DNA from 3 places in the Streptomyces sp. NPDC052114 genome. Region 3 is predicted to be linked to each of the others. Evidence: riboswitches for the same ligand, from Rfam matches in the RefSeq annotation. Region 3 holds a riboswitch; each other region holds the start of a gene.
What was found. A riboswitch is a leader RNA that binds a small molecule or an ion and turns the genes downstream of it on or off. The one in region 3 is predicted to bind cobalamin.
Positions count from the first base shown of each region.

Region 1 (7,264 bases), on a different contig from region 3:
GGCGTTCGCAGATGCGGCAGCCGAGGCCGATCGGTGTGGCGGCGCGGGGATCGTCCGGGGCGAGTCCGGCGGCGTAGACGAGCCGATGGGCGTGGCGCAGTTCGCAGCCGAGCGCCACGGCGAACTCCGCCCGGGGCGCGTGATGCCCGTGGCCGCCGCGGGTGACGGTCCGGGCGATCCAGAAGTGCCGTTTCCCGTCCGGCATTTCGGCGACCTGCGTCAGCACGCGGCCGGGTGCCGAGAACGCCTCGTACACCGTCCACAGGGGACACGTGCCGCCGAGCCGGGAGAAGTGGAAGTCGGTCGCGGACTGCCGTTTGGAGATGTTCCCGGCCCGGTCGACGCGCAGGAAGGAGAAGGGGACGCCCCGTCGCCCGGAGCGTTGCAGGGTGCTCAGCCGGTGGCAGACGGTCTCGAAGCCGACGCCGAAGCGGGCCGACAGCAGTTCGATGTCGTGGCCGCTCTCCTCGGCCGCCGCGTGGAAGGGCGTGTACGGCATGAGCAGTGCGCCCGCGAAGTAGTTCGCGAGGCCGATCCTCGCCAGCTCCACCGCCTCGGAGGAGTGCAACTCGGCTGCTTCGGAAGATAGTTGAGCGAGCAGCGGGTCATGCTCCAGCAGTGCCAGCTGGGTGGCGAGCTGAAAGGCGCGCTGTCCCTCGCTGAGCCAGGCGGACAGGAACAGCAGGCCCGCGTGACGGTCCAGTCGGCGCGCGTCCGTGCCACGGTCGGGGGAGGCCCGCACCACCTTCAGGCCGTGGCGTCGTGCGAGGCGTGCGGCGAGCGGCGCGGCGGCCTGCCCGGGACACAACTCCAGCTCCTCGGCCAGCTGTTCGGCCGCCGTGTCGAGCGCCTCGAAGTGATTGTGGTGCGCGTAGAAGAAGTCGCGTACGTCGTCGTGCGGTTCGGAGAACGGCGGCGTCCCGGGAGGTGCCGTGCCGAGGACCGCGGTCTGCGCGGCCGCCTCGCGGTAGCGGCGGTGCAGAGTCACCAGGGCGCGCGCCACCTCCGGATGGTCACGGGCGGCGTCCGCGATGTCCTCGGCGGAGGGCGGCGGCGCGCCGCAGGCCTCGTCGGCGAGGGCGGTGCGCAGATCGGTGGCGAGCCGGTCCTCGTCGGCGTCCGAGAAGTACTCGGGGTCGACACCGAACACCTCGGCGACGCGCAACAACACCGATGCCGTCAGCGGGCGTTGGCTCTGCTCGATCTGGTTGGCGTAGCTGGTGGAGATGCCGAGCGCGCGGGCCATGTCCACCTGGTTCATGCCGGCCTCACGGCGTAGGCGGCGCAGCTTCGCGTGCGCGTAGATCTTGTGACCGGCGGGACGCCGGGGCATGCGGCACCTCCTCGTCGTACGGCGAGTCCTGCGGTCGTACCGCTCGTCGTGCAACGGCCACGGCACATGCTTCGGCCCGCACGTCTCTGCGAATCTAGCATCCGCATGTTTCGCAGAATTCGCCGATCCGCGACGCCGGCCTGTACGGATTCCGCAGCCTTGACCGGTGGCCCGGCGGGCGTACGGCGGGCAGGCTCACCTCAACCGCACCGGGCAGCCATGCCCCCGCCGTCGGGCCTCCACCGCCCCCGCCGTGAGGAGCCACGTGATCGAGCATCACGTCCGTGTCCACCCCAGCGCCGACCGACTGCCCCGCGAGGACCAACTCGCCTGGAAGCTGGCGGCCGTCGCCACCGCCACCGACGAACCGGACGCGCAGAGCGCCGAGATGGCCGTGAACCGGGTCATCGACAACGCGGCGGTCGCCGTCGCCTCCCTGACCCGCCGCCCGGTCGCGGTGGCACGGGTCCAGGCCACTGCCCACCCTCCGGCCACCGCCCACCCCCAGAGCCCGCCCGGAGCCGCGGTCTTCGGCGCCCGGGCCCGCGTCTCACCGGAGTGGGCGGCCTGGGCCAACGGCACCGCCGTACGCGAGCTCGACTTCCACGACACCTACCTGGCCGCCGACTACTCCCACCCCGGCGACAACATCCCGCCCCTTCTCGCGGTCGCCCAGCACACCGGCCGCACCGGCGCCGACCTGCTGCGGGGCGTCGTCGCCGCGTACGAGGTCCACGTGGCGCTGGTCAGGGGCATCTGCCTGCACGAGCACCGCATCGACCACGTCGCCCATCTGAGCGCCGCGACCGCCTGCGGACTCGGCGCGCTCCTGCGGCTGCCCACCGAGACGGTGTACCAGGCGGTGCAACAGGCCGTGCACACCACGACCGCCACCCGGCAGTCCCGCAAGGGCGAGATCTCCAGCTGGAAGGCGTACGCGCCCGCCTTCGCCGGAAAGACCGCGATCGAGGCCGTCGACCGGGCGATGCGCGGCGAAGGCGCGCCGTCCCCGCTCTACGAGGGCGAGGACGGGTTCCTCGCGTGGTTGCTGGACGGCCCGAGCTCCGACTACACCGTCCTGCTGCCCGGTCCTGGCGCACCGCGCCGCGCGATCCTCGACACGTACACCAAGGAGCACTCGGCCGAGTACCAGGCACAGGCCGTCATCGACCTCGCCCGGCGCCTGCGGGAGAGGACGGGCCCGCTGGACCGCGTGCGCTCCGTCGTCCTGCACACCAGCCACCACACCCACCACGTCATCGGCTCCGGCGCGCACGACCCGCAGAAGTACGACCCCACGGCCAGCCGGGAGACCCTCGACCACTCGGTGCCGTACATCCTCGCCGTCGCCCTGGAGGACGGCGCCTGGCACCACGAGCGTTCGTACGCCCCCGAGCGCGCCGGGCGCCCCGCGACGGTCGCGCTGTGGCGCAAGATCAGCACGGTCGAGGACCCCGCATGGACGCGCCGCTACCACGACCCGGACCCGGAGCGCCGCGCCTTCGGCGGGCGGGCGGTCGTCACGCTCGACGACGGCTCGGTGATCGAGGACGAGCTCGGCGTCGCCAACGCCCATCCGGCCGGGGCCCGCCCCTTCGACCGCCCCGCCTACACCGCCAAATTCCGCACCCTCACGGAAGGGACCGTCGTACCGGACGACCAGGACCGCTTCCTGTCGGCTGCCGCACACCTCCCGCGACTGGCGGCGGCGGACCTGGACGCGCTGTTCCCCGCCGTGGACACCGAGGCACTCGCCGCGTACGACGCACAGCTCCCGAAGGGACTCTTCTGATGCCGTTCCCCACGCGCACGACTCCCGGCGAGCGCCGCCGCGCGTTCCGGGCACAGTTGGCGGGCGGGCGGCTGGTGCGGATGCCGGGCGCGGTCAATCCGCTTTCGGCCCGCCTCATCCAGGACACCGGCTTTGACGGCGTGTACCTCTCCGGCGCGGTGCTCGCCGCGGACCTGGGCCTGCCCGACATCGGCCTGACCACCTCCGTCGAGCTCGCGGCCCGCGCCCAGCAGACGACCCGGGTCACCGACCTGCCCGTCCTCGTCGACGCCGACACCGGCTTCGGCGAACCGCTGAACGCGGCCCGCACCGTCCAGCTCATGGAGGACGCGGGAGTTGCCGGGCTCCACCTGGAGGACCAGGTCAACCCCAAGCGCTGCGGACACCTCGACGGCAAGACCGTCGCACCCCGCGAGGAGATGGTCCGCCGGATCAGGGGTGCCGTCGACGCCCGCCGCGACCCCGACTTCCTGCTCATGGCCCGCACCGACGCCCGCGCGGTCGAAGGGCTGGACGCGGCGATCGAACGGGCCAGGGCGTACGTCGACGCCGGAGCCGACGCGATCTTCCCCGAGGCACTCGCCGACGAGGCCGAGTTCGAGGCGTTCCGGGCGGCCGTCGACGTCCCCCTGCTCGCGAACCTCACCGAATTCGGCAGGACCCCGCTCCTCGACACCCGCACCCTGGAGAACCTCGGCTACAACATCGCCCTCTATCCGGTCACCCTGCTGCGCCTGGCCATGGGCGCCGTCGAGGACGGCCTGCGCACCCTCGCCGCCGAGGGCACCCAGCAGTCCCTGGTCTCCCGCATGCAGACCCGCTCCCGCCTGTACGAGCTGCTCGGCTACGAGGAGTACGGGGCCTTCGACTCGGCCGTCCTCGGCTTCACGCTCCCGCCCGGCACCTGACGCGCCCGACGTACCCCATGCACCCCACGCGCCTGTCGCATCTGACGCGCGCCACACACCTGACGCACCTGTCGCACCCGACGAACACGACGCTTCGGAGGCACTCACCCATGCCCACCACCGCACCCGCGATCCACCGCGGCCTCGCCGGTGTCGTCGTCGACACCACGGGGATCTCCACCGTCGTCGAGGAGTCCAACTCCCTGACCTACCGCGGCTATCCGGTCCAGGACCTGGCCGCCCACCGCTCCTTCGAGGAGGTCGCGTACCTGCTCTGGCACGGCGAACTGCCGGATACCGGGCAGCTCCGTGCGTTCGAGGCCCGCGAGCGCGCCCTGCGCCCCCTCGACCGCACCACCTCCGAGCTGCTCGCCCGGCTGCCGGAGACCTGTCACCCCATGGACGTCCTGCGCACCGCCGTCAGCTTCTTCGGCGCCGAGGACCCCACCGAGGACGACGGCAGCCCGGCGGCGCACCGGGCGAAATCGCTCACCCTGCTGGCCAAGCTGCCCACCGTGGTCGCCGCCGACCAGCGCCGCCGCCGCGGCCTCGCGCCGATCCCGCCCGACTCCGGCCTCGGGTATGCCGAGAACTTCTTCCACATGTGCTTCGGCCGCGTACCGGACCCGGACGTCGTCCGCTGCTTCGAGATCTCCCTCGTGCTCTACGCCGAACACAGCTTCAACGCCTCGACGTTCACCGCCCGCGTGGTCACCTCCACGCTCTCCGACCTCTACAGCGCGGTCACCGCGGCGATCGGCGCGCTCAAGGGACCCCTGCACGGCGGCGCCAACGAGGCCGTGATGCACATGCTGAACGAGATCGGCGAGCCGGGGGGCGCCGAGCGGTGGCTCCAGGAGGCACTGGCCGACCGGCGGAAGATCATGGGCTTCGGCCACCGCGTCTACCGGCACGGCGATTCCCGCGTGCCGATCATGCAGGAGGCCCTGGACCGGCTCGTCACCCGCGCCGCCGACCCCGGGGCGGCCCGCCTGGCGGCCCTGCACGACGCCCTGCGCCGGGCCATGCTCTCCGCCAGGGGCATCCACCCCAACCTCGACTATCCGGCCGGTCTCGCCTACCACCTGATGGGTTTCGACATCCCGGTCTTCACCCCGGTCTTCGTGCTGAGCCGCGTGACCGGCTGGACCGCCCACATCACCGAACAGCTCGCCCACAACGCGCTCATCCGGCCGCTGGCCTCCTACGACGGTCCCGCCCGGCGGCCGGTGCCCCCGACGTCCCGGGACCAAGGTCATCGCTGAACGGACCAAGGTCACCCAACATCTGCCACCGGCATGTCGGACATAGCACTACATGTAGTGTGACGGCGTCGGTTCGGCCACCGGCGGCGACGAGCCGCCCGTGGCCGGGACAACAGGGAATCCGGTGCGAATCCGGAGCTGCCCCGCAACGGTATGGACGCCCCGGCGTCCGAGTCCGACACCTGCCGACGGCCGCCGCGCGCGGATCGTGCGCGCGGTGAGGGAGATTCCGGACGCCTCGTGGGAGGGCCGACGTGACGCAGATCGACGCCGTGGAATCGGTGACCGAATACCTGGACCGCAGCGACTGGCGGGTCAACGCCAACGCCAACCAGGGCTATTCGCTCGGCGGACTCATACTCAACACGGCCGGCAAGGTCGTCGCCAACTACTGGCTCGACCAGGTGTACCCGGAAGCCGTGGGCCGCGCCCACCGCGACGGCGACCTCCACCTCCACGACCTGGACATGCTCTCCGGCTACTGCGCGGGCTGGTCGCTGCGCACCCTGCTCGCCGAGGGCTTCAACGGAGTGGCCGGGCAGATCGACTCGGCGCCGCCCCGGCACTTCGCCTCGGCGGCCGGACAGATCGTGAACTTCCTCGGCACCCTCCAGAACGAATGGGCGGGCGCGCAGGCGTTCAGCTCCTTCGACACGTACATGGCGCCGTTCGTGCGCGTGGACTCCATGACGTACGCCCAAGTGCGTCAGTGCGTGCAGGAGATGGTGCACAACCTCAACGTGCCGTCGCGCTGGGGGACCCAGACGCCGTTCACCAACCTCACCTTCGACTGGACCTGCCCCGAGGACCTGCGCGGACAGACGCCGGTGGTCGGCGGCGAGGAGATGCCCTTCACGTACGGCGACCTCCAGGCCGAGATGGACCTGATCAACCGGGCGTACATCGAGGTCATGACGGCCGGTGACGCGACCGGGCGCGTCTTCACCTTCCCGATCCCCACGTACAACATCACCCGCGACTTCCCCTGGGAGAGCGAGAACGCCGAGCGGCTGTTCGCGATGACGGCGAAGTACGGACTGCCGTACTTCCAGAACTTCCTCAACTCCGAGTCGGAACCCGGCATGATCCGCTCGATGTGCTGCCGCCTCCAGCTCGACCTCACCGAACTGCTCAAACGCGGCAACGGACTCTTCGGCAGCGCCGAGCAGACCGGATCGCTCGGTGTCGTCACGGTCAACTGCGCCCGGCTCGGTCATCTGCACGCGGGCGACGAGACGGGCCTGTTCGACGCCCTCGACCGGCTCCTCGGACTCGCCCGCGACAGCCTGGAGATCAAGCGGGTCACCGTCCAGGACCTGATCGACGGCGGTCTCTTCCCCTATACGAAGCGGTACTTGGGGACGCTGCGCAACCACTTCTCCACCATCGGCGTGAACGGCATCAACGAGATGATCCGCAACTTCACGCACGACGCCCACGACATCACCACCCCCGAGGGGCACGCCCTCGCCGTCCGGCTCCTCGACCACGTCCGCGGGCGCATGGTCGAGTTCCAGGAGCGGACCGGCCACCTGTACAACCTGGAGGCCACTCCCGCCGAGGGCACCACCTACCGCTTCGCGAGGGAGGACCGCCGCCGCTTCCCCGGCATCCTCCAGGCGGGCACCGGCACCAACCCGTACTACACCAACTCCAGCCAACTGCCCGTGGGGTGGACGGACGACCCCTTCGAAGCGCTGGAACGCCAGGACGAGCTCCAGACCAAATACACCGGCGGCACCGTCCTCCACCTCTACATGTCCGAACGCGTCTCCACCCCCGAGGCCTGCCGCGTACTCGTCCGACGCTCCCTGGAGCGCTTCTCCCTGCCCTATCTGACCGTGACGCCCACCTTCTCGATCTGCCCGGAGCACGGCTATCTGGCGGGCGAGCACGCCAACTGCCCCACGTGCGGCGGCGCGTGCGAGGTGTGGACACGCGTCATGGGCTACCACCGGCCGGTCGA
Region 1 is NZ_JBFAWC010000014.1:102,512-109,775, reverse strand. Features, by position in the region: gene AB0L89_RS28715 (short-chain fatty acyl-CoA regulator family protein) at 1-1,333, opposite strand, end outside; gene AB0L89_RS28710 (MmgE/PrpD family protein) at 1,599-3,125, shown strand; gene prpB (methylisocitrate lyase) at 3,125-4,033, shown strand; gene AB0L89_RS28700 (bifunctional 2-methylcitrate synthase/citrate synthase) at 4,144-5,298, shown strand; cobalamin riboswitch at 5,351-5,503, shown strand; gene AB0L89_RS28695 (ribonucleoside triphosphate reductase) at 5,553-7,264, shown strand, end outside.
Region 1: linked by a shared signal. The riboswitch ahead of AB0L89_RS28695 (ribonucleoside triphosphate reductase) and the one ahead of AB0L89_RS40615 (energy-coupling factor ABC transporter permease) in region 3 are both predicted to bind cobalamin.

Region 2 (7,264 bases), on a different contig from region 3:
GCCTACGGCGGCCCGGAGGGCGCGGAGGGCGCCGGCGACCCGGATGAACTGCGGGCGTATTCGGCCGAGTTCCGCCGTTTCACGGAGAACGACCTGCGGGCCAAGAAGCGCGACGACGCCCTGGTCGTGATCCGCTCGCTCGACTCGATGGCGTCCTCGGGCGAGGGCGGAGCTGTCCTGAAACTGTCGGTCGAGGAGTCCCGGCACTGGCTCGGGGCCCTCAACGACCTCCGGCTCGCGATCGGCACGCGTCTCGACGTCACCGACGAGGAGGACGCGGAGCTGCTCTTCCGCCTGCCCGACTCCGACCCCCGCAAGCCGATGGTGATGGCGTACCTGTGGCTCGGTGGACTGCAGGAGACGCTGGTGGGGACGTTGCTCGGCTGAAAATGGGTGCAACGGACACCTTTTGTTCAGCCGGCGGGTCGTTCGCTCAGCGGATGCTCAAATCCGGATAACGATCGCGTCACTTCATTGCCCGCGTTTATTGCGTCAAGGGAATTTTGTCCGCTTCTTCCTGTGGTCTGCGCCACAAGTGGCTCATTCCCTCGCTCTGGTCACCGTGATAAATCTTCACGACCGCTCGGTGACGCCACCCATGTCGCCGAGGGCGCTCGGGCCGGCAGACCGCCGGTAGCACTCCATTCCATATCCGGGGGGATCAGGACCTGATCCGCAGCCACAACGCAGATGTGCGGGCGCGGATCAGCATGGAGAAAGGCGTCACCATGACCTCAGTGCAGGTCGAAGAGCACCACGACGGCAATGAGGCCGTGCACGCCGCCGGCCAGTCCGGCGACGGCGAGGGGTACCAGCGCGGGCTCGGCGCCCGGCAGATCCAGATGATCGCGATCGGCGGTGCCATCGGCACCGGCCTGTTCCTCGGCGCGGGCAAGGCCATCCACAAGGCCGGACCGAGCCTCATCCTGGCGTACGCCATCGCGGGCCTCGTCATCTTCTTCATCATGCGGGCGCTCGGCGAGCTCCTCATGTACCGGCCCGTCTCCGGCTCCTTCTCGGAGTACGCGCGGGAATTCATGGGCCCGTTCTTCGGATTCGTGACCGGCTGGACGTACTGGCTCTTCTGGGTCGTCACCGGCATCACCGAAGTCACCGCGGCCGCCCAGTACATGCAGTACTGGACCCACGACTCATTCCCGCAATGGGCGTACGCGCTGGTCTTCACCGTCATCCTGTACGGCGCGAACCTCATCTCCGTGAAGCTCTTCGGTGAGCTGGAGTTCTGGTTCTCGATGGTCAAGGTCACCGCGATCATCGGCATGATCCTGATCTGCCTCGGCATCCTCACCATCGGCTTCTCCGACGCCGGCGAGACCGCCTCCGTCAGCCACCTGTGGAACGACGGCGGCTTCTTCCCGAACGGCATCGGCTCCACGCTGATGACCCTGCAGATCGTGATGTTCGCCTTCCTCGCCGTCGAGCTGGTCGGCGTCACCGCGGGCGAGTCCAAGGACCCGAAGACCGTCCTGCCCAAGGCCATCAACACCGTGCCGTGGCGCATCGCCGTCTTCTACGTCGGCGCGCTCATCATGATCCTCTCGGTCGTCCCGTGGACCTCCTTCAAGCCCGGCGTCTCGCCGTTCGTGAAGGCCTTCGAGGAGATGGGTCTCGGCGTCGGCGCCGCGATCGTGAACTTCGTGGTCCTCACCGCCGCGCTCTCCTCCTGCAACTCCGGCATGTACTCCACCGGCCGCATGCTCCGCGACCTGGCGATGAACGGCCAGGGCCCGAAGTTCTTCACGAAGCTCACGAAGAACGGCCTGCCGCTCATCGGCACCACGGTCTCCGCCGGCTTCATGCTGTTCGGCGTCTGGATCAACTACCAGTGGCCGGGCGAGGCGTTCAACTACGTCGTCTCCTTCGCGACCATCTCCGGTATGTGGGCCTGGATCATGATCCTGTGCTGCCAGATCCGCTACCGCCGCAAGGCCGACCGCGGCGAGCTGCCGCAGTCCACCTTCCGGGCCCCGGGCGCGCCGTTCACCAGCTGGTTCGCCCTCGCCTTCATCGGCATGGTCATCGTGATGATGGGCGTCGACAAGGACGCGCGGATCTCGCTGTACGCCGCTCCGGTCTGGGCCGCGATCCTGACGGTCGCCTACCTGTTCCTCAAGCGCCGCAACCCGCAGGCCGCCGCGTTCAGCAAGCGCAAGACGGGTGTCGTCCTCGACGCCGCCGAGGCGCCGGCCGACCGGAAGTGACCTTCCCCGTGACCTCTCCGTAGAGGCCGCTGTCCAGCATTCGGGCCCGCCCGTACCACCCTTCGGTACGGTGCGGGCCCTCTGCTTATCCTGGCTGCCATGCTGACCATCACCCAGGCGCTCCACGACCAGATCGTCGCGCACGCGCGGCAGGACCACCCCGACGAGGCGTGCGGCGTGGTCGCGGGGCCGGTGGGCACCGGCCGCCCCGAGCGGTTCATCCCGATGCTGAACGCCGCGCGCTCGCCCACGTTCTACGAGTTCGACTCGGGTGACCTGCTCAAGCTGTACCGCGAGATGGACGACCGCGACGAGGAGCCGGTGATCGTCTACCACTCGCACACGGCGACCGAGGCCTACCCCTCGCGCACCGACATCACGTACGCCAACGAGCCCGGCGCGCACTACGTCCTGGTCTCCACGGCCGACACCGACGACGCGGGCCCCTTCCAGTTCCGCTCCTTCCGGATCGTCGAGGGCGAGGTCACCGAGGAAGAGGTGCAGGTCGTCCAGGCATACTGACCCGGACAACCTTGAGGCGGCAGGAGCCAGGAAGCCGGTGCGAACCCGGCACGGTCCCGCCACTGTGACCCCACCCCTTCGCCGGGGCGGGGGAGTCAGGAACTGACCTGCCGCCTTCTCCACGCAACGCAGGGGACGCGGAAATCCCCTGGAGGAGGCAGTTCAGCCATGTCCCGCCGTCACACCGGCATACGCGCGCTCGCCGCGGCCACCCTGCTCGTCCCGCTCGCCGCGTGCTCGTCCTCCGACGCAGGCTCCGACGGCGAGCCCGCGGCCAAGGCCGCCGGATTCCCGTACACCGTCACCAACTGCGGTGTGCGGACGACGTACGACGCACCCCCCAAGCGCGCCGTCACCATGAACCAGCACGCCACCGAGGTGATGCTGGAACTGGGCCTCAAGGACCGCATGGCCGGTACCGCCTACCTCGACGACAAGGTCCTGCCGCAGTACGCGAAGGCCTACAAGTCGGTCCCGGTGCTCGCCAAGGAGTACCCCTCCTACGAGAAGCTGCTCGCCGCCAACCCCGACTACGTGTACGGCGGTTACGCCAGCGCCTTCCTCGCGGGCGACGGCCGCAGCCGCGCCGCGCTCGCCAAGTCCGGCATCGAGACCCGCCTCAACGTCGAGGGCTGCGCCAAGAGCCCCGTCTCCATGAAGGACGTCTACCGCGAGGTCCGCGAGGTCGGCTCGACCTTCGGCGTGCGCGACCGCGCCGACGCGTGGGTGCGCGGCGCCGAGCGCGAACTCGCCGCCACCGCCGAGAAGGCGAAGGGCAAGAAGCCCGCCAAGGTCTTCGTCTACGACAGCGGCGACAAGACCGCGTTCACGGCGGGCGGCCGCGGCATCGGCAACGACATCATCGAGCGGGCGGGCGGCCGCAACGTCTTCGCCGACGTGGACAAGTCCTTCAGCGACGCCTCCTGGGAGTCGGTCGTCGAGCGCGGGCCCGAGGTCATCCTGATCCTCGACTACGGCGCCACGAGCGTCGCCCAGAAGAAGAAGCGCCTCCTCGACGACCCGGTCCTCCAGGACGTCCCGGCGATCAAGAACAAGCGCTTCGCGGTCCTGCCGCTGTCGGACACGGTGACAGGCGTACGAGCACCGGAGGCGGTGAGGAAGCTGGCGGCGCAGCTGTGATCCGGACCCAGACAACGAACCCCGGGGACATCAAGCCCGTCCGGCGATCGAGGACGAGCCCGAAGGGCGATCGACGGAGGTCGAAGGGGCAGCGCCTCTTCGTCCTGGCGGTCCTCACCGCAGCCCTCGCGGCAGCGACGGTCGCAGGGCTCGCGCTCGGCTCCGTCCGCATCCCCCCGGGCCAGGTCGTCGAGATCCTCACGGGACGGGCGGAACCCTCCCCGTTCCGCACCATCGTGCTGGACGTGAGACTCCCGAGGATCATCCTCGGGGCGACCGTGGGCGCCGGCCTCGCGGTCATCGGCACCGTCCTCCAGGCCCTCGTCCGCAACCCGCTCGCCGACCCGTTCCTGCTCGGCGTCTCCTCGGGTGCCTCCGTCGGCGCGGTCGTGGCGATCGTGCTCGGCGGTGTCTTCGGCCTCGGCGCGAGCCTCGCGACCACCGTCACCATCCCGGCCGCCGCCTTCGTGGGCGCGCTGATCTCGCTGGTCCTCGTCTACGCCCTGGCCAGGGGCGGCGGCGGGGGATTCGCCACCGGCCGCCTGATCCTGTCCGGGGTCGCCGTCTCGTACATCCTGACCGCCCTGACCAGCCTCATCCTGGTCACCGCCGACAGCGCCGACCACCTCAAGGAAGTCCTGTACTGGACGCTCGGCGGCCTCGGCAGCGCCCGCTGGAACATGCTCGCCCTGCCCGGCGTCGCCCTCGTCCTCGGCACCGCCCTCCTGGTCGCCCTGGCCCGCCCCCTCGACCTGCTGCTCGCGGGCGAGGAGGGCGCCACCGTCCTCGGCCTGGACACCGCCCGCTTCCGCGCCGGCGTCTTCGTCCTCGCCTCGCTCCTGACCGGCGTCCTCGTCGCCTACAGCGGGGCCATCGGCTTCGTCGGCCTGATGGTGCCGCACGCCGCCCGCATGCTGGTCGGCGCCGCGCACCGCGCGCTGCTGCCGGTCGTGGCGCTGATGGGCGCCGTCTTCCTGGTCGTCGCCGACCTCGCGGCGCGCACGGTCGCCGCCCCGCAGGACATCCCCGTCGGCGTGCTGACCGCGCTGACCGGCGGCCCGTTCTTCCTCTGGCTGCTGCGGCGGCGTACCGAAGGAGTCCCGGCATGACCCGGCCGCAGCCCGCCGGCGCACTGCGCACCGAGAACCTCTCGTACGAAGTGGACGGACGCGCCCTCGTCGACGGCGTCGACCTCACCGCCGCCCCCGGCGAGACCGTCGGCGTCGTCGGCCCCAACGGCAGCGGCAAGACCACGCTGCTGCGCTGCGTCTACGGCACGCTGCGCCCCACCCGCGGCCGCGCCCTCCTGGACGACGAGGACCTGCACACCATGACCCCGAAGGCCCGCGCCCGGCGCCTGGCCACGGTGCCGCAGGACGGGCAGGGCGCGTTCGAGCTCACCGTCCGACAGGTCGTCGCGATGGGCCGCTCCCCGCACAAGCGGTTCTGGGAGGCGGACACGGCCGCCGACGAGGAACTGGTCGAGGCGGCGCTCGCCCGCGTCGGCGTCGCCGACCTCGCCCACCGGGCCTTCCCCTCGCTCTCCGGCGGCGAGCGCCAGCGCGCCCTGGTCGCCCGTGCCCTGGTGCAGGAGCCCACCCTCGTCGTCCTGGACGAGCCCACCAACCACCTGGACATCCGCTACCAGCTCGACATCCTCACCCTGGTACGGGAGTTGGGCACGACGAACCTCCTCGCCCTGCACGACCTGAACCTCGCCGCGTACTACTGCGACGTCCTGTACGTCCTGGACGGCGGCCGGCTCGTCGCCTCGGGCGCCCCGAAGGACGTCCTGACGCCCGAGCTGCTCGCCCGTGTCTACGGCGTGACGGCCGAGGTCAGCACCCATCCCGTCACCGGCGCCCCGACCGTCGTCTATCTCCCTCCGACCGCATCCTGAACGGAATCCGTCCGGTATCTGAGATCACATTCCAGGACCCGGACCGGGAATCGATACGATGACCGCATGGTTCCCCATGACGTGAGCGAAGAGACGCCGAGCGCACTGCTGCTCGTTGCGCGGCTGCACGTCGACCTGTGCCGCCTCGCCAGCGCGATCTGTTCCCGCTGAACCGTTCCGCCGCACGGCCGTGGGCCGCGGCGCCGTACCCGCGTACGACCACGCACCACCCGCACGACAGCGCCGCCGCGCGCCCGCCACCTGCACTTCTCGACTCCCGACAGGAGCCCTCAGCATGGCCATCGAGGTCCGCATCCCGACCATCCTCCGCACCTACACCGACGGCGAGAAGGCCGTCCAGGGCAGTGGAGACACCCTCGCCGAGCTCTTCACCGACCTCGACTCGCGGCACGCGGGCATCGCCGAGCGCATCGTGGACGACGGCAAGCTGCGCCGCTTCGTGAACGTGTACCTGAACGACGAGGACGTCCGCTTCCTGGACGGCATCTCCACCAAGCTCGCCGACGGCGACAGCGTCACGATCCTGCCGGCCGTCGCCGGCGGCATGCGCTAGGCCCGATCCCGGATGCCTCGCTACGACTCCCCGCTCGCCGCGGTCGGCAACACGCCGCTCGTCCGCCTGCCCCGCCTGTCCCCCTCGGAGGACGTCCGCATCTGGGCCAAGCTGGAGGACCGCAACCCGACCGGCTCCGTCAAGGACCGGCCGGCCCTCCACATGGTCGAACAGGCCGAGAAGGACGGCCGGTTGACGCCCGGCTGCACGATCCTGGAGCCGACCTCCGGCAACACCGGCATCTCGCTCGCCATGGCGGCGAAGCTCAAGGGCTACCGCATCGTGTGCGTCATGCCGGAGAACACCTCACAGGAGCGGCGCGACCTGCTCGCCATGTGGGGCGCCGAGATCATCTCGTCCCCGGCGGCGGGCGGCTCCAACACCGCGGTCCGCGTCGCCAAGGAGCTCGCCGCCGAGCATCCGGACTGGGTGATGCTCTACCAGTACGGCAACCCCGACAACGCCGGCGCCCACTACGCCACGACCGGCCCGGAGATCCTCACCGACCTCCCCTCGGTCACCCACTTCGTGGCGGGCCTCGGCACCACGGGCACGCTCATGGGCGTGGGCCGCTACCTGCGCGAGCACAAGCCGGACGTCAGGATCGTCGCCGCCGAGCCGCGCTACGACGACCTGGTCTACGGCCTGCGCAACCTCGACGAGGGCTTCGTCCCCGAGCTGTACGACGCCTCGGTGCTCACCACCCGCTTCTCCGTCGGCTCGGCGGACGCGGTGACCCGCACCCGCGAACTCCTCCAGCAGGAGGGCATCTTCGCGGGCGTCTCCACGGGCGCGGCGCTCCACGCGGCGATCGGCGTCGGCAGGAAGGCGGTCAAGGCGGGGGAGTCCGCGGACATCGTCTTCGTCGTCGCCGACGGCGGCTGGAAGTACCTGTCCACGGGCGTC
Region 2 is NZ_JBFAWC010000022.1:64,822-72,085, reverse strand. Features, by position in the region: gene AB0L89_RS35255 (DUF2017 domain-containing protein) at 1-387, shown strand, start outside; gene AB0L89_RS35250 (amino acid permease) at 729-2,222, shown strand; gene AB0L89_RS35245 (M67 family metallopeptidase) at 2,322-2,744, shown strand; cobalamin riboswitch at 2,708-2,870, shown strand; gene AB0L89_RS35240 (ABC transporter substrate-binding protein) at 2,913-3,884, shown strand; gene AB0L89_RS35235 (iron ABC transporter permease) at 3,989-4,993, shown strand; gene AB0L89_RS35230 (ABC transporter ATP-binding protein) at 4,990-5,784, shown strand; gene AB0L89_RS35225 (putative leader peptide) at 5,851-5,955, shown strand; gene AB0L89_RS35220 (MoaD/ThiS family protein) at 6,080-6,358, shown strand; gene AB0L89_RS35215 (cysteine synthase) at 6,371-7,264, shown strand, end outside.
Region 2: linked by a shared signal. The riboswitch ahead of AB0L89_RS35240 (ABC transporter substrate-binding protein) and the one ahead of AB0L89_RS40615 (energy-coupling factor ABC transporter permease) in region 3 are both predicted to bind cobalamin.

Region 3 (7,264 bases):
CACGAACGTGCTGCGGTTCTCGTCGACGGTGAGCGGGTGCCCCAGCGGCGGTACGGCGCGCTGCGGACAGGTGAGGCGTTCGCAGACGCGGCACCCCATGCCGATGGGGGTGGCCGCGGCGGCGTTGTCCAGGTCGAGACCGTCGGAGTAGACGAGCCGTGAGGCGTGGCGGAGCTCGCAGCCAAGACCGATCGCGAAGGTCTTGCCGGGCTCGCCCCAGCCGCCGCGGCTGCGCGTGACGGCGCGCGCGGTCCACAGGTGACGCTGCCCGTCGGGCATGGCGGCGACCTGCACGTGGATGCGGCCCGGGGCGGCGAACGCCTCGTACACGTTCCACAGGGGGCAGGTGCCGCCCGCCCGGGAGAAGTGGAAGCCGGTCGCGGACTGCCGCTTGGACATGTTGCCCGCGCGGTCCACCCGGACGAAGGAGAAGGGCACGCCCCGCAGGCGGGGCCGCTGGAGCGTGGACAGGCGGTGGCAGACCGTCTCGTGGCCGAGGCCGAAGCGGTCGGTGAGGCGCTCGATGTCGTAGCGCGTCTCCTCGGCGGCCGCGTGGAAGTCGGTGTACGGCAGGATCAGGGCGGCGGCGAAGTAGTTGGCCACGCCGATCCGCGCGAGGCGCCAGGGCGTGGAGCCCTCGTCGAAGTCCTCGCGGGCGTACCGGGACAGTTCGTCGCCGTGTTCGAGGAGGGCGAGCTGGGTGGCCATGCGGAACGCCTGCTGGCCGGGGCGGAGCCTGGGGGAGAGACGCAGCGTGCGGGTCCCGGGGTCGTAGTGGTGGGGGCTGTCCCCGTCGGTGGTGACGCGCACGCCGTGCCGGTCGGCGAGCCGGGCCCGCAGGGAGCTGCGGATCTCACCCGGGCGGATGCCGAGGCGCGCGGCCAGCTCCTCGGCGGCGGTGTCGGCGTCGTGGAGGTAGTTCCTGCGGCGGTAGAAGAACTCGCGGATCTCCTCGTGCGGGGTGCGCGGCGCGGCGATGCCGGTGACGGCCCCCGTGCCTGCGTCCGCGCCCGCGCCGATGCGCCGGCCGTCGGAGGCCTCGGCGAGGCGTTCGGAAAGCTCCTGGTTGCGCCGGCTCAGTCGGAGCAGCACGTCACCCACGCCGGGCAGCCGGGTGGCCAGTTCGGACAGGTCGCCGGGGGAGATGCCGCCGGTGGTCACCTCGTCGGCCATCGCCTCGCGCAGGTCGGCCAGCAGGCGGCTGGTGTCGTGCTCGGAGAAGAAGGTGGCGTCCACGCCGAACGCCTCGGTCAACCGCAGCAGGACGGGTACGGTCAGCGGCCTTGAGTCGTGCTCCATCTGATTGAGATAACTCGGCGAGATGCCGAGGACACGGGCCAGCGCGGCCTGTGTCATCCGGCGCTCCTCGCGCAGCCTCCGCAGCCGCGCCCCGGCATAGGTCCTGCTCACCCGGTCCTCCCTCTCCGACTGCCCGCAGCCTAGCCGGTCGAGGCCTTCGCAAACTTCGCGGACAAGGACCGGAAGATGCGCAGAAGTTGGCACCTGGCCACGGTTGATGGCACCCAGTGCCACTGTCACAGTCGTGGTGCGGCCCGCCGGACCTCGGCGGCCGGAGCGGAGAACCGGGCGCGATTCCTGCCCTGACGTCGGAGGTCCCGGCTGTTCCGCACCGGCGTCCCGGCCAGCATTGCTCACCTCCGCCGCTCGGCGAGGCACGGCGGGCCGCACCCGGAGAAGACCGACCGACCTTCTTCGCACCCTTCACAGGAATGAGGAGACGCTCATGGCACAGGCAGCGACGGCGGCACAGTCCGGCACGGACGGGTCCGGCGGGAAGCGGGCCGGTACGGATCAGGCCGCGGCGGCCGCGGCCCTGGCCGGGCGGTGGGCGAGCGACCCGCGCTGGGCGGGCATCGAGCGCACCTACACCGCCGAGGACGTGATCCGCCTGTCCGGCAGCGTCCGCGAGGAGCACACCCTCGCCCGACGCGGCGCCGAGCGGCTCTGGCGGCAGCTGCACGAGCGCGACTACGTCCACGCCCTGGGCGCCCTCACCGGCGGGCAGGCGGTGCAGCAGGTGAAGGCGGGGCTCCAGGCGATCTACCTGTCGGGCTGGCAGGTCGCCGCCGACGCCAACCAGGCCGGGCACACCTATCCCGACCAGAGCCTCTACCCGGTCAACTCCGTGCCGCAGGTGGTCCGTCGCATCAACAACGCGCTGCTGCGCGCCGACCAGATCGCGACGGCCGAGGGCGCGGGGGACACCACCGACTGGCTCGCCCCGGTCGTGGCCGACGCGGAGGCCGGGTTCGGCGGCCCGCTCAACGCCTTCGAGCTCACCAAGGCGATGATCGCCGCGGGTGCCGCCGGCATCCACTACGAGGACCAGCTCGCCTCGGAGAAGAAGTGCGGCCACCTCGGCGGCAAGGTCCTCGTGCCCACCGCCCAGCACATCCGCACCCTCAACGCGGCCCGCCTGGCGGCCGACATCGCCGATGTGCCCACCCTGATCGTCGCCCGCACGGACGCCCTCGCCGCGACCCTGCTGACCAGCGACGTCGACGAGCGGGACGCCGAGTTCGTCACGGGCGAGCGGACGGCGGAGGGCTTCTACCAGGTGCGCAACGGCATGGCGCCCGTCATCGCGCGCGGCCTCGCCTACGCCCCGTACGCCGATCTCATCTGGGTGGAGACCGGCACCCCGGACCTGGCGCAGGCCCGCGAGTTCGCCGAGGCGATCCACGCCGAGCACCCCGACCAGATGCTCGCCTACAACTGCTCGCCGTCCTTCAACTGGAAGGCGGCCCTCGACGACGACCAGATCGCGAAGTTCCAGCGGGAGCTGGCGGCGATGGGCTACCGCTTCCAGTTCATCACGCTGGCCGGCTTCCACTCCCTCAACCACGGCATGTTCGACCTCGCCCGCGGTTACGCGGAGTCCGGCATGACCGCCTATGTCGACCTGCAGGAGCGGGAGTTCGCCGCGCAGGAGCACGGCTTCACCGCGGTCAGGCACCAGCGCGAGGTCGGCACCGGCTACTTCGACCTGGTCTCCACCGCCGTCAACCCCGCCTCCTCCACCACCGCGCTCTCGGGCTCCACCGAGGAGGAGCAGTTCCACTGAGGGCTCCGCCGGACGGCCGGGACGAGCGCAGCCGCCGGCCGTCCGTGGCTGATCGCGCGGTGCCCCGCGCCCCGTCCCGGGGCGCGGTCCCTTGAAGAGACCTGCCTGCCCACGAGGAGGCCCGTATGCCCACCACCACCCTGAGCGGCCGCGTCGAGGTCCTCGCCCCCGACGCCGGCCGTGTCCAGGCCTTGCGCCCCGGCCTCCGCAGGCGTACGCGCCCGCGGGACCGGCACGGGGAGATCCTCACCCCCGAGGCCCTGGACTTCATCGGCCGTCTCGACGAGGCCTTCGCCCACCGGCGCCTGGAGGTCCTCGCCGAGCGGCGGCGCCGCGCCGCACGCCTGACCTCCGGCGACCGGCTGCCCGACTTCTCCCTCGCCACCTCCGCCGTCCGGGCCGACCCCGGCTGGCGGGTCGCACCGCCCGCGCCCGGTCTGACCGACCGCCGCGTCGAGATCACCGGACCGCCCGACCGCCGCACGATCGTCGACGCCCTCAACTCCGGGGCGCGCGTGTGGGTGGCCGACTTCGCGGACGCCACCGCGCCCACCTGGGAGAACATCATCGGAGGCCAGCTCGGCCTGCTCGACGCCACCGAACGGCGCATCGACTTCGCCACGCCCGAGGGCAAGGAGTACCGGCTCGGCGAACAGGACCGGCTCGCGACCGTCGTCGTCCGGCCCCGGGGCTGGCACCTGACGGAGGACCACCTGCGCGTCGAAGGACGCCCGGTCTCCGCCTCCCTGGTCGACTTCGGCCTGTACTTCTTCCACTGCGCCCGGCGCCGGATCGAGGCGGGCCAGGGGCCCTACTTCTCCCTGGCCCAGCTGGAGAACCGCGACGACGCCCGGCTGTGGAACGACGTCTTCGTCCTCGCCCAGGAACTGCTCGGCATCCCCCGCGGGACGATCCGCGCCACCGTCGTCGTCGAGACGGTCACGGCCGCCTTCGAGATGGAGGAGATCCTCTACCAGCTGCGCGAGCACAGCGCCGGGCTCGCCGTGGGCCACCCGGGCCACCTCGCCGGCTTCGTGCGGAACTTCCCCCACCGGCCCGACTTCGTCCTCCCGGACCGGACGGCCACCACCACGACGGCGCCCTTCCTGCGCGCCTGGACCGATCTGCTGGTGCACACCTGCCACAAGCGCGGCGCCCACGCGATCGGCGGCACCGCCGACCGGCTGCCCCACCGCGACCCGGCCGCGCACGAGGCGGCACTGGCCGAGGTGCGCCTGGCCAAGGAGCAGGAGGCCGAGGCGGGCTTCGACGGCTCCCGGGTCGCCCACCCCGCCCTCGTCCCCGTCTGCCGGGAGGTCTTCGACGGCGTCCTGGCCGACCGGCCCCACCAGCTCGAACGCGCCCGGGACGACGTGCACGTCACCGCCGCCGACCTGCTCGCCGTCCGCCGCGCCGCGGGCCCGCCCACCGGCGAGGGCGTGCGCGGCGACATCGCGGTCGCCCTGCGGTACTTCGACGCCTGGCTGCGCGGCCACGGAGTGATCGCCGCACACGGCCGGGCCGCGGACGCGCAGGCCGCCGAACTCGCCCGCTGCCGGCTCTGGCAGCGCGTGCGCCACGGCGCCGTCGACCGCGACACGGTCGCCCGCCTGCTCGACGCGGAGTGCGCGGCCCTGACCCGGGAGCAGCCGGGCGCGCTCGCCGCCGAGGCCCGCGTGATCCTCGAACGGACGGCACTGGCACGGGAGTTGCCCGCGTTCTTCGCCACCGACGCGGCGACCCGCCGTCTCGCCCGCCGCCAGGAGGTGCGGTCATGAGCGCGACTCCTCCCGCGCGGCTCCCCGCGCACGCCCCTCTCCACAGGGTCGGCGTCGTGGGCGGCGGCCGGATGGGTGCCGGAATCGCCGAGGTCTGTGCCCGCGCGGGACTCGACACCGTCGTGTGCGAGGCCGACGCCACAGCGGCCCGTGCCGCCCGCGAGCGGGTGGCCGTCTCCCTCGAACGCGCCGTCCAGCGAGGCAAGGTGGACCGCCTCTCCGCGGAGGACGCCGAGGCCAGGACGGTCTTCACCAGCAGCCTCGACGACCTGGCCGACCGGCAGCTCGTCATCGAGGCGATCGTCGAGGACGCGGACGCCAAGACGGAGGTCTTCGCCGCGCTCGACAAGGTCGTCGAGGATCCGGAGGCGATCCTCGCCACCAACACCTCCGCCATCCCGGTCATGCGTCTGGGCATGGCCACCCGCCGCGCGGACCGGGTGCTCGGGCTGCACTTCTTCAACCCGGTCCCCGTGCTGCCCCTGGTGGAGGTCGTGGCCTCCCTGCACACCGCCCCGCACGCCGTCGCCGCCGTCACGGAGTTCGCCACCGGGACGCTGGGCAAGACGGCCGTCCACTCGCGGGACCGCGCGGGCTTCGTGGTCAATGCCCTGCTGATCCCGTATGTCCTCTCGGCGGTCCGCATGGCCGAGTCCGGCTTCGCCACCGCCGCCGACGTCGACGCGGGCATGGAGCTGGGCTGCGCCCACCCCATGGGACCGCTCAGGCTGGCGGACCTGATCGGCCTCGACACGGTCGCCTCCATCGCGCGGTCGCTGTACGAGGAGTTCAAGGAACCCCTGTACGCGCCGCCGCCGTTGCTGCTGCGCATGGTCGAGGCGGGACTGCTCGGCCGCAAGACGGGCCGCGGCTTCCACGCCTACGCGTAGGTGCCGCGGCAGCCGCGGCGACGTACCGCCACCGCGGCTTCCGTGTCCACGCACGGGCTCTGAACAGGGGCGTACGCCGTGGTGGTGTGCGCTCGCGCGTGCCACCGCTGCGACCGTTGTGCAAGTTGTCAGGCGGATCAGTTGCGCACTAATGTCACCACGCCTTGGTGAACGGGAAATCCGGTGTGATGCCGGTGCGGCCCTCGCCACTGTGATCGGGAAGTCCGGCTCCAGCCCTCGCGGCAGCCACTGGGCGCTCACGCGCCCGGGAAGGCGGAGTCGGTCGGTGGGACCCGTCAGCCAGGAGACCGGCCAAGGCGCGTTGTCCATCCACGAGGTGCTGGAGAGGGTCTGCTGAGCCATGCACATAGCCGAGGGATTTCTCCCGCCGGCGCACGCCGTCGCCTGGGGTGTCGCGTCCGCGCCGTTCGTCGTCCACGGAGTCCGCTCCCTGACGCGTGAGGTCAAGGAACACCCGGAGAGCACCCTGCTCCTGGGTGCGTCCGGAGCCTTCACTTTTGTCCTGTCCGCCCTGAAGATTCCCTCGGTGACGGGCAGTTGCTCCCATCCGACGGGCACGGGGCTGGGCGCCATCCTGTTCCGGCCGCCGATCATGACGGTGCTCGGCACCATCACTCTGCTCTTCCAGGCCCTGCTGCTCGCCCACGGCGGGCTCACCACGCTGGGCGCGAATGTGTTCTCGATGGCGATCGTCGGGCCCTGGGCCGGATACGCCGTCTACCGGCTCCTGAAGCGGTACGACGTGCCGCTGATGGTCGCCGTCTTCTTCGGCGCGTTCGTCGCCGACCTGTCCACGTACTGCGTCACCAGCGTCCAGCTGGCCCTGGCGTTCCCGGACCCCGGCAGCGGATTCCTCGGGGCGCTGGGCAAGTTCGGCGGGATCTTCGCGGTCACGCAGATCCCCCTCGCGGTCAGCGAGGGACTGCTCACCGTCCTCGTGATGCGGCTGCTGGTGCAGTCCAGCAAGGGCGAACTGACGCGGCTCGGCGTCCTCCTGCAACGCAAGCAGCAGGACGCGGGCGCGCGGACGCGGACGGACGAGGAGGCGCCGGCACAGAGCACGACGCCGGCGGAGACGAAGTCGGAGGCCAGCGCCTGATGAGCCGGAACACGAAGATCAACATCCTGCTTCTCGTCGTCGTCGCCGCGCTCGCGGTGTTCCCGCTGGCGCTCGGCATGGGGGACCACAAGAAGGAGCCGTTCACCGGCGCCGACGCCCAGGCCGAGACGGCGATCACCGAGCTGAAGCCCGACTACGAGCCCTGGTTCTCGCCGCTGTACGAACCCCCCTCCGGGGAGGTCGAATCGGCGCTGTTCGCCCTCCAGGCGGCGATCGGCGCGGGCGTCCTCGCGTACTACTTCGGGCTGCGCAGGGGGCGCCGCCAGGGCGCGGAGCGCGCACGGGCCGAGGAAGTGGCGGACCCGGTGAGCGGCGCGGAGAGCACCCGGACCGACTCCGAAAAGGTCTGACCCGGGGTGCTGCCCATCGA
Region 3 is NZ_JBFAWC010000037.1:12,349-19,612, reverse strand. Features, by position in the region: gene AB0L89_RS40635 (short-chain fatty acyl-CoA regulator family protein) at 1-1,410, opposite strand, end outside; gene aceA (isocitrate lyase) at 1,745-3,085, shown strand; gene AB0L89_RS40625 (malate synthase A) at 3,211-4,863, shown strand; gene AB0L89_RS40620 (3-hydroxybutyryl-CoA dehydrogenase) at 4,860-5,753, shown strand; cobalamin riboswitch at 5,902-6,085, shown strand; gene AB0L89_RS40615 (energy-coupling factor ABC transporter permease) at 6,115-6,873, shown strand; gene AB0L89_RS40610 (energy-coupling factor ABC transporter substrate-binding protein) at 6,873-7,244, shown strand; gene cbiQ (cobalt ECF transporter T component CbiQ) at 7,251-7,264, shown strand, end outside.